3 regions of the Variovorax sp. 01T432 genome follow, and region 1 is predicted to be linked to each of the others. Evidence: predicted binding sites of a transcription regulator. Region 1 holds the regulator's gene; each other region holds the start of a gene.
The links. The regulator HrcA, encoded in region 1, represses chaperone genes, less so after heat shock. The targets are predictions, from matches to a motif close to TTAGCACTCNNNNNNNNNGAGTGCTAA.

Region 1 (3,274 bases):
GGCGCGGTTGCCAAGCGCAAGTTGGAGCGCGTCGATCAGTATGGATTTGCCCGCCCCAGTCTCACCGGTGAGGACGGTGAATCCCGTGGAGAAATCGAGTTCGAGTGCGCGCACGATCACGAAATCGCGCAGCGCTATGCGTCGCAGTGCCACGTCAGGAACCTCCTTCGTTCCAATGCAGTTTCTTGCGCAGAGTGTCGAAATAGCTCCAGCCCTTTGGGTGCAGGAATCGCACCCGAAAGTCCGAGCGGCGAACCACGACCCGGTCGCCGATCGCGAGGGAGGCGAGCGATTGCATGTCGAAATTGGCGCTCGCATCTCGACCGCCCACGAGTTCGATCGAGACTTCTTCCGCGTCCGGGAGCAGGATCGGACGATTGGAGAGCGTGTGCGGCGCGATTGGAGCCAGCACCCACCCCGGAACCGCTGGGTGCAGGAGCGGCCCGCCGGCAGAAAGCGCGTAGGCGGTCGAGCCGGTAGGGGTGGCAATGATCAAGCCGTCGGCGCGCTGGTTGGCCACGAAATGGCGGCCGACCGACACGCGCAATTCGACCATGCCGGAAGTGGCCCCACGGTTCACGACCACGTCGTTCATGGCGAGGGCATCGAAGACCGACACCCCATCCCGCATGACCTGCGCGCTCATCAGGCTGCGGTGGTCCTCCTCGTACTCGCCGGCCATCATCGGGATCAGCGTTGCCTGGTACTGGTCGAGGGAAATGTCTGTGATGAAGCCGAGCCGGCCGCGGTTGATGCCAATCAGCGGAACACCATAGGGAGCGAGCCGGCGCCCGATGCCGAGCATGGTCCCGTCGCCGCCGACCACCAGACCCAGATCGCATTGCTGGCCGATTTCTTCGACCGTGAGGGCCTTGAAGCGACTCGCCTCGACCTCCTCGATGTGCGATCGCTCTACGGACACCTCGCAACCCTGGGCTTCGAGAAAGGTGCCGATGCCTTCCATCACGTTGTCCAGGGCGCCAGCCTGCGCTTGAGCGCCGGAAGCCTGGTATTTGCCGATGAGGGCGACGTGCCGAAAGCAGGAGGTCATCTACAAATTACAACATTAAAATCTGTCAATGCTGGACGATCGTGCCAAGTTGCTGCTCAGGGCTCTGGTTGAGCGCTACATTGCCGATGGACAGCCGGTGGGCTCCCGCACGCTTTCGAAAGCGTCGGGGCTGGAACTTTCACCGGCGACCATCCGCAACGTCATGTCCGATCTCGAGGCGCTGGGGTTGATCGCCAGTCCCCACACGTCGGCCGGCCGCATTCCCACCACGCGCGGCTATCGGCTCTTCGTCGACACCATGCTCACGGCGCAGCGCGAGCAATTTCCCGCCGCTAGCCTTGCGCCGGACCAGCCGCAGAAGGTGATTGCGAATGCGGCCAACTTGTTGTCGAACCTCTCGCAGTTTGTCGGCGTGGTCATGGCGCCGCGCCGCGCATCGGTGTTTCGGCAGATCGAATTCCTGCGGCTCTCCGATCGCCGGCTTCTCGTGATCATCGTGGCGCCCGACGGCGACGTGCAGAACCGCGTGATCTTTCCGGAGGCGGACTATTCGCAGTCGCAACTCGTCGAGGCATCCAACTACATCAATACGCACTACGCCGGCTTGTCAATAGAGCAGGTGCGGGATCGCCTTCAGTCTGAAGTCGAGCAATTGCGTGGAGAGATTGCCGCTCTGATGCAGGCCGCGGTCAAGGTGAGCTCCGAGGTGATGACAGAAGCCCAGGACGAGGTGGTGATCGCTGGAGAGCGCAACCTTCTCGCGGTTTCCGATTTCTCTGGCGACATGGGGCACCTGCGACGGGCATTCGAGTTGTTCGAGCAGAAGGCGCAGCTGATGCGACTGCTGGATGTGTCGAGCCAGGCGGAGGGCGTTCGCATCTTCATCGGCGGCGAGAGCCAAGTGGTGCCTTTCGATGACCTCTCCATCGTGAGCGCGAACTACGAGGTCGACGGGCAGGTCGTCGGAACGCTGGGCGTCATCGGTCCCACGCGCATGCCCTACGACCGCATGATCCAGATCGTCGACATCACGTCGAAGCTGGTCAGCAACGCGCTGAGCCATCGCAAGTAGCGAGACCAGGGCTCCCCCGCCACTAGAATCCCTGATGCGTGGGCCGTTAGCTCAGTTGGTTAGAGCAGCGGACTCATAATCCGTTGGTCGATGGTTCAAGCCCATCACGGCCTACCACCGCATTCATTGTCGGCAGATCGTTAGGGTCCCGAATGGATGCTATAATCGCAAGCTGTGCGGCTGTAGCTCAGTTGGATAGAGTACTTGGCTACGAACCAAGGGGTCGTGGGTTCAATTCCTGCCAGCCGCACCACTCTCTTAGAGGGTCAGAACGTTAGCGTCCTGACCCTCTTTCTTTTTTGGGAGTCCGGTCGTATCCAGTCCGTTCACCGCCTGACACGTGAGCCTGCCGGCGCCAAGCGGGACCGCTGTGCGCCGACATTCGGTTCACCGCCTGCCCGACGGATGAATGGCAGTCACGGGCGAGCCCCGCGATTTGCGCCTGTGCTGCAGACAGTGGGCGAACTCGCGACGTAGTGCCCGGCGGTCTTCGGCCTGTTCAGGATCGCGCCTGCCGCGACGCCAGAGTCGGATACCTTATGAATCCGTCACCGCGCCACAAACTTTGCGATCAGAGCCGCGGCAATCATCACAATGGCAGCGATCAAGAGGTTTCGGCGCCAGCCAGCGCGATGCTGGTTGAGTTGTTCCAACCGGTGGCGCGACGTCAGGGCATCGAGCCGGGAGGGGATCGTATCGGGCTCTTCCTCGGAAAAGCGATTATGGTTATCCAAGCGTCGTTCTGCCATGGCTGCAAATGTTGGGAGGAAGATTAAATAGAAGGGGGTGCCAGGCGACGCCAGGCGACCCTCAAAGTCACAGGGCGGCAAGAGAGTTCAAGGCCCACGCGAAGGCCAGAAACAGGCCAACGATCAGCCCTGCATTTCTCCATGCGAACGAGTGCGCCGTGGCGCGGGCGGTGCTCGGCCACTGACGAAGTGGGCGCAAGTTGAAGTGCTCGGCGTCTGCTGCGGCTGGGGCAAGATCAGCATGGCTATGATTTTTCATGTAACTATTTTAGTTACATGAATACATAAGTTCTCACACATTCATGTGATGCCAGCACGCCTTTTCGTGACTTATTGCCGATCGATAGGAGCGCAGCATTTGATGGCAGTTCATTTGGGACTTATTGCGATGAGCAAGGCATTCACCAAGGAAGACGACTCGGACGACGACGATGACGGCGT
Region 2 (3,274 bases), on a different contig from region 1:
GCCCAGTTCGAGCATGTCGCCGTAGGTGTCGTTGGCGGCGTTGAAGCCGAAGTTGCCCTTGCCGGCCAGAACAGCGTTCACGACCACGCTGGCTTCGCCGCCGGCGTTGTTGACGATCTCGCGCAGCGGCGCTTCGATGGCCTTGAGCACCAGCTTGATGCCGGCGTCCTGGTCAGCGTTCTCGCCCTTGAGCTTGTCGCCCACGGCTTGCTTGGCACGCAGCAGGGCCACGCCGCCGCCAGCCACGACGCCTTCTTCCACTGCAGCGCGGGTGGCGTGCAGGGCGTCTTCGACGCGAGCCTTCTTTTCCTTCATTTCGACTTCGGTGGCAGCGCCAACCTTGATCACGGCCACGCCGCCGGCCAGCTTGGCCACGCGTTCCTGCAGCTTCTCGCGGTCGTAGTCGGAAGTGGCTTCCTCGATCTGCACGCGCACTTGCTTCACGCGGGCTTCGATGTCGCCGGCAGCGCCGGAACCGTCGATGATGATCGTGTTTTCCTTGCCCACTTCGATGCGCTTGGCCTGGCCGAGGTCAGCCAGCGTCACCTTTTCGAGCGTCAGGCCGACTTCTTCGGCGATGACCTTGCCGCCCGTCAGGATGGCGATGTCTTCCAGCATGGCCTTGCGGCGGTCGCCGAAGCCAGGTGCCTTGACGGCCACGACCTTCAGGATGCCGCGGATCGTGTTGACGACCAGGGTCGCCAGCGCTTCGCCTTCGACTTCTTCGGCAATGATCAGCAGGGGACGGCCGGCCTTGGCAACTTGCTCCAGGGTGGGCAGCAGGTCGCGGATGTTGCTGATCTTCTTGTCGAACAGCAGCACGAAGGGGTTTTCCAGCAACGCCGATTGCTTCTCGGGGTTGTTGATGAAGTAGGGCGACAGGTAGCCGCGGTCGAACTGCATGCCTTCGACGACGTCGAGTTCGCTGTCGAGCGACTTGCCGTCTTCGACGGTGATGACGCCTTCCTTGCCGACCTTGTCCATCGCGTCAGCGATGAGCTTGCCGATGGTTTCGTCGCTGTTGGCCGAGATGGAGCCGACTTGCGCGATTTCCTTCGACGTCGTGGTGGCCTTGGAAGCCTTCTTCAGTTCGGCGACCAGGGCGGTGACCGCCTTGTCGATGCCGCGCTTCAGGTCCATCGGGTTCATGCCGGCAGCCACCAGCTTGAAACCTTCGCGAACGATTGCCTGGGCCAGCACGGTCGCGGTGGTGGTGCCGTCGCCGGCGTTGTCCGAAGTCTTGGAGGCCACTTCCTTCACGAGCTGGGCGCCCATGTTCTGGAGCTTGTCCTTGAGTTCGATTTCCTTGGCCACGGACACGCCGTCCTTGGTCACGGTGGGGGCGCCGAACGAGCGTTCGAGCACCACGTTGCGGCCCTTGGGGCCCAGGGTCACTTTGACTGCGTTGGCGAGGATGTTGACACCCTCGACCATGCGCGCGCGGGCTTCACCGCCGAAGACTACGTCTTTTGCTGCCATGAGATTTCTCCGAATTCAGTTGTGTGGGGGATGAATGACCGAGAAATTACTTCTCGACGACCGCAAACAGGTCTTCTTCCTTCATGACGAGCAGTTCGTCGCCATCGACCTTGACGGTCTGGCCGCTGTACTTGCCGAACAGGACACGGTCGCCGATCTTGACGCTCATTGCGCCGAGTTCGCCTTTGTCGTTCTTCTTGCCAGGACCGACTGCCAGAACTTCGCCCTGATCAGGCTTTTCGGCGGCGTTGTCGGGGATCACGATGCCCGAGGCGGTCTTGGTTTCGCTTTCAATGCGCTTGACGATCACGCGATCGTGCAAAGGACGAAGTTTCATTGCATCTCCTGATAGAAACTGGGGTTGTTTCGGTAGCCCGGCAGTCTGCCGGCCTCCCATTCGACTGGAATCGGGGTGTGTTAGCACTCAAGTCCAGCGAGTGCTAATGATAAGGGCATTTGTCGCGCTTTCAAGGGGCCGGTGGTTCATGCGACAACTGCGGAACGCCACTCGACCTTGGTCGGCGCGCCACTGAACATTGGCTGAAGCCCCCGCCGGCCGGTGGTCGGCCTGCAGTTGCTGGAGGGGCGGCGCCAGGTGACGTCAGCTCAAGCTGGAACGGGGCATCCTGGCAAACAGCCCACGCGCGTGGCGCCTCCCTGGACGCCGACCGATCACACGTTTGTCGTCGCCAGATGATCGGCAAAAGCCTTCACCTTGGCCGACTGTCGCCGCTGGCTCGGGCTGATCAGGTGCACGGGCATGGACGGCGCAGGCCAGTCGGGCAGCAGCACCTGCAGTTCGCCGCGCGCGATCTCGTCCTCGAACAACCAGGTCGGTGACAGACCAATGCCCATGCCTGAGAGCACTGCAGCCCGCACGACTTCGCTGCTGTTCGTCTGCAGATTGCCCTGCGCGCGCACCGTGACCAGCGTGCCCGGCTGCACGGGCGCACCGGGGCCGGCCGTGAAGGTCCAGGCGTTCTGGGTGCTCAGTTCGGTGTAGACGATGCAGTTGTGGCGTAGCAGGTCGTCAGGCTCCCTGGGAGTCTTCAGCCCATTGGGCAGGGCGCGCAGATAGGTCTTGCTGGCAACCAGCGCGCGCTGGGTGGTGCCGATGCGGCGCGCCACCAGTGTGCTGTCCGCGAGTTCGCCGATGCGAACCGCCACATCAATGCCCTGTTCGACAAGATCGATGAAGCCGTCGTTCAGGCGCAAGTCCACCTTTACCCCGGGATGGGCCAGCAGGAAGGTCTTCACCAGAGGCAACAGCTTCAGTCGCCCGAAGCCCACCGAAGCAGCCACCCGCAACCAGCCCATGAGCTGTTGTTCGCCTTGGCGCAAGCTGCTCTCGGCCTCGGCAACTTCTGCCACCAGGCGTCGCGCCTGTTCGAAGTAGCGCTCGCCTGCTTCGGTCAGTGACAGCGACCGCGTCGTCCGGCTGAGCAACCTCGCACCGAGCGCTTGCTCCAGGGCAGCCACCTGCTTGCTGACGGCGCTCTGCGTGGCACTAGTTTCGCGCGCGACGGCGGAGAAACTGCCACTCTCGACCACACGCACGAAGATCTGCATGGCCGCGAGGCGATCCATGGCGGGCTCCTATTCATTCCAGTTTGGACTGGATGTTAGTGCCTTGCTGCCTCTAGTGCGAACGAGGGGAAGCAATCAAAGTCCCTCCCATCGCAACTGAATTCCTGGAGCCCACCATGAACCCTGCCGTCGTCTTGATCACCGGCGCCCTCACGGGCATCGGCCGCGCCACGGCGCTGGCCTTCGCCCGTGAAGGTGCTTCCGTCGT
Region 3 (3,274 bases), on a different contig from region 1:
TCAACCTCAACGAATTCATGGCGCTTGAACTGCCGCGCCTGGCGCGCAGCGTCGCCGGCCATGTGGGCCTCGACCCCGCCAGCGAGCGCCTGACCGACACGCTGGCCATGCTGGCGGCATTCAAGCCGATGCAGCGCCATGGTCATATTGCGCGGGCGCTCCACGACATGACTGCGCTGCACCCGGATCGCGACGCGGTGGCGCATCAGCTTGCCACCCATCCGAGCGACGTGGCGCGTTGCTGGGCGACGCAGTGGATTCCGCTGTCAGCGCTTGCATTGGCCGAGCAGCTGGACGCCGTCCGGCGCTTTGCGGCCGACCCGCACTTCGGCGTGCGGGAGATGGCCTGGATGGCGGTCCGCGACGCCACCATTCGCTCGCTCGATGAGGCGTTGACGCTGCTGTTTCCCTGGGTGGCGGATGCCGACCCGAACATCCGCCGATTCGCCAGCGAACTCACGCGTCCTCGCGGCGTGTGGTGCGCGCAGATCGAGCGGTTGAAGGCCGAGCCTTGGCTGGCGCTGCCACTTTTGGAGCGCCTGCGTGCGGACCCGAGCCGCTACGTCCAGAACTCGGTGGCGAATTGGCTCAACGACGCCAGCAGGACGCAGCCGGGGTGGGTGGAAGATACATGCGCCCACTGGCTGGCGCGCAGCGATGTGCCCGAGACCCGATACATCGCGCGGAGGGCGATGCGCACGCTCTCGAAGAAGGCGCCGGCCCGACTCTGATCATCGAGCCGTCCGGACAAAAGAAAAACCCGGCGCGAGGCCGGGTTCGATCAGAGCAAGGGCGAGCACGCTTCAAGCGTAGTCGACCAGCGCCTTCTTCATCTTCTTCATGGCCGCCACTTCGATCTGGCGAATGCGCTCCGCGCTCACGCCATACACCGCGGCCAAGTCGTGCAGCGTCATGCCGCCCGAACCGTCATCGTTGACCTTGAGCCAGCGCTCTTCCACGATGCGGCGGCTGCGGTCGTCCAGCGCCTCCAGTGCGGTCGAAATGCCGTCGCTCGACAGGCGATCGCGCTGCCGCGATTCGAGCTGGGCCGTCGGCTCCTGCGTCGCGTCCGCCAGATAGGCGATCGGGCCGAATCCTTCGTCGCCGTCGTCCGACGGGCTCGGATCAAGCAGCACGTCGCCACCCGAAAGCCGGGTTTCCATCTCGAGCACTTCTTCGGGCTTCACGTTGAGCCGGGTCGCCATTTGCGTCACCTCATCGGGACTCAGCGTCTCACGGTGGGTGTCGCCATCGCCCGCGGCTGCATCGGCCTTGAAACCCTGCTTCATCGAGCGCAGGTTGAAGAACAGCTTGCGCTGGGCCTTGGTCGTCGCGACCTTGACCATGCGCCAGTTCTTCAGGATGTATTCGTGAATCTCAGCCTTGATCCAGTGCATCGCATAGCTGACCAGCCGAACGCCCTGGTCGGGGTCGAAGCGCTTCACAGCCTTCATCAGGCCCACATTGCCTTCCTGAATCAGGTCGCCGTGCGGCAGCCCGTAGCCCAGGTACTGGCGGGAAATGGAAACCACGAGGCGCAGGTGCGACAGGATCAGCGCACCAGCGGCATCGAGATCGTTGTGCTCGCGCAGGCGGCGAGCGAAACCCTGCTCCTCTTCGAGCGTCAGCATCGGCAGCCGATTGGCTGCGGAAATATAGGCGTCCAGGTTGCCCAGCGGAGGCACCATCGACCACGGATTGGCGACGGCGAGCTGGTTGGCAGAGGCTCCAGACAGTGTTGTCATTGAGGGAAACTCCTTGGTTCGTGGCATATTAGCACTCGGTTAGAGGGAGTGCTAAGCTAAGGGTTCCCACCAGTATCTATCGCCTCGATAGCCAAACCTGTCGGCCAAGAGGCCGTCTGGGGTTCCCCGAATGGGCCGGGAACAACTTCAAGCTAGCGCTTGCTCACTCACCAGCGCAGGCCAAGCCGCCCAAACACCTTCGACAGCACGAACAACGGGCCGACCCAAAGGTACTGGATATCCTCGAAGAACGACGGCTTCTTCCCCTCGATCTTGTGGCCCACGAATTGGAAGACCCAGGCAACGATGAATATAGCGGCGGAGATGGGCAATACAAGCGCGCCCATCGCGTGGACGACGGCCACCAGGAGCACGCTACCGGTCGCCATGGTCATCAGGAAGGCGGGCGAGCGCAGGGTGGCGTAGTAGACGAGGCTGGCCGCCACGAAGGCATAGGCAGCCCAGGGATGGAGCGCGAACAACAGTCCGACGATGCTCAGCATGATTGCGGGAATGGCGGCCATGTGGATTGCCTCGTTGGCGGGATTCCGATGGCTTTCGCCGTAATGGGCGAGCAGGCGATCGATCTTCCGATCGGTGCCGGTCAAGGGAGCGGCTGCGGTGTGCATGGCTGTCTCCTGTGGGCCGTGCGGACCGAAAGATGATGCCAGAACAGCGGCGGTGGGCGCAAATCGCCGTTGGAGGAAGCCGCTACCCCAGCAGTGCCTGGGCGAACTCCCGAGCCTTGAAGGTCTCGAGGTCCTCAAGCTTCTCGCCGACGCCGATGAAATAGACCGGGATCGGCCGCTCCCGCGCAATGGCGCACAGCACGCCGCCTTTCGCCGTGCCGTCGAGCTTGGTCACGATCAGGCCGGTGAGCCCCAGGGTCTCGTCGAAGGCCTTGACCTGCGCCAGGGCGTTCTGGCCCGTGTTGCCGTCGATTACCAGCAGCACCTCGTGCGGCGCGGTGGCATCGGCGCGGTTGACCACACGCTTGATCTTCTTCAACTCGTCCATCAGGTGCAGTTGAGTCGGCAGGCGTCCGGCGGTGTCGACCAACACCACGTCCTTGCCGCGGGCCTTGCCGGCGTTGACCGCGTCGAAGCTCACGGCGGCGGGGTCGCCGCCCTCCTGGCTCACGATCTCGACGGTGTTGCGGTCTGCCCAGACCAGCAACTGCTCGCGCGCCGCGGCCCTGAATGTGTCGGCCGCGGCCAGCAGTACCGAGGCGCCTTCGTTGGCGAGATGCTTGGTGAGCTTGCCGATGGAGGTCGTCTTGCCCGCGCCATTGACGCCGGTGACCATGATCACCGTCGGCGTGTGTTCTCCGATGACCAGGGCCTTTTCCAGCGGGCGCAGAAGGTCTGTGATGGCATCGGCCAGCAGCGCCTTCACTTGCGAAGCCTCGGTCGCCATGCTGCTCTTGACGCGGCGGCGCAGGTCTTCGAGCAGATGTTCCGTGGCCTTGACGCCGGTATCGGCCATCAGCAGGGCTGTCTCGAGTTCCTCGTAGAGCGCATCGTCGATCT

Region 2: the regulator HrcA is predicted to act here: its motif matches at 1,897-1,923, upstream of groES (co-chaperone GroES).
Region 3: the regulator HrcA is predicted to act here: its motif matches at 1,774-1,800, upstream of rpoH (RNA polymerase sigma factor RpoH).

Annotation. Positions count from the first base shown of each region.
Region 1 covers NZ_JBFTPS010000038.1:59,683-62,956, reverse strand. The annotation lists gene recN (DNA repair protein RecN) at 1-153, opposite strand, end outside; gene AC1DNF_RS24710 (NAD kinase) at 155-1,051, opposite strand; gene hrcA (heat-inducible transcriptional repressor HrcA) at 1,080-2,084, shown strand; tRNA gene AC1DNF_RS24700 (tRNA-Ile) at 2,125-2,201, shown strand; tRNA gene AC1DNF_RS24695 (tRNA-Arg) at 2,261-2,337, shown strand; gene AC1DNF_RS24690 (hypothetical protein) at 2,633-2,833, opposite strand; gene greB (transcription elongation factor GreB) at 3,222-3,274, shown strand, end outside.
Region 2 covers NZ_JBFTPS010000005.1:310,407-313,680, reverse strand. The annotation lists gene groL (chaperonin GroEL) at 1-1,479, opposite strand, end outside; gene groES (co-chaperone GroES) at 1,526-1,816, opposite strand; gene AC1DNF_RS06520 (LysR family transcriptional regulator) at 2,152-3,066, opposite strand; gene AC1DNF_RS06515 (SDR family NAD(P)-dependent oxidoreductase) at 3,183-3,274, shown strand, end outside.
Region 3 covers NZ_JBFTPS010000007.1:28,830-32,103, reverse strand. The annotation lists gene AC1DNF_RS07885 (DNA alkylation repair protein) at 1-731, shown strand, start outside; gene rpoH (RNA polymerase sigma factor RpoH) at 804-1,745, opposite strand; gene AC1DNF_RS07875 (Mpo1 family 2-hydroxy fatty acid dioxygenase) at 1,913-2,374, opposite strand; gene ftsY (signal recognition particle-docking protein FtsY) at 2,457-3,274, opposite strand, start outside.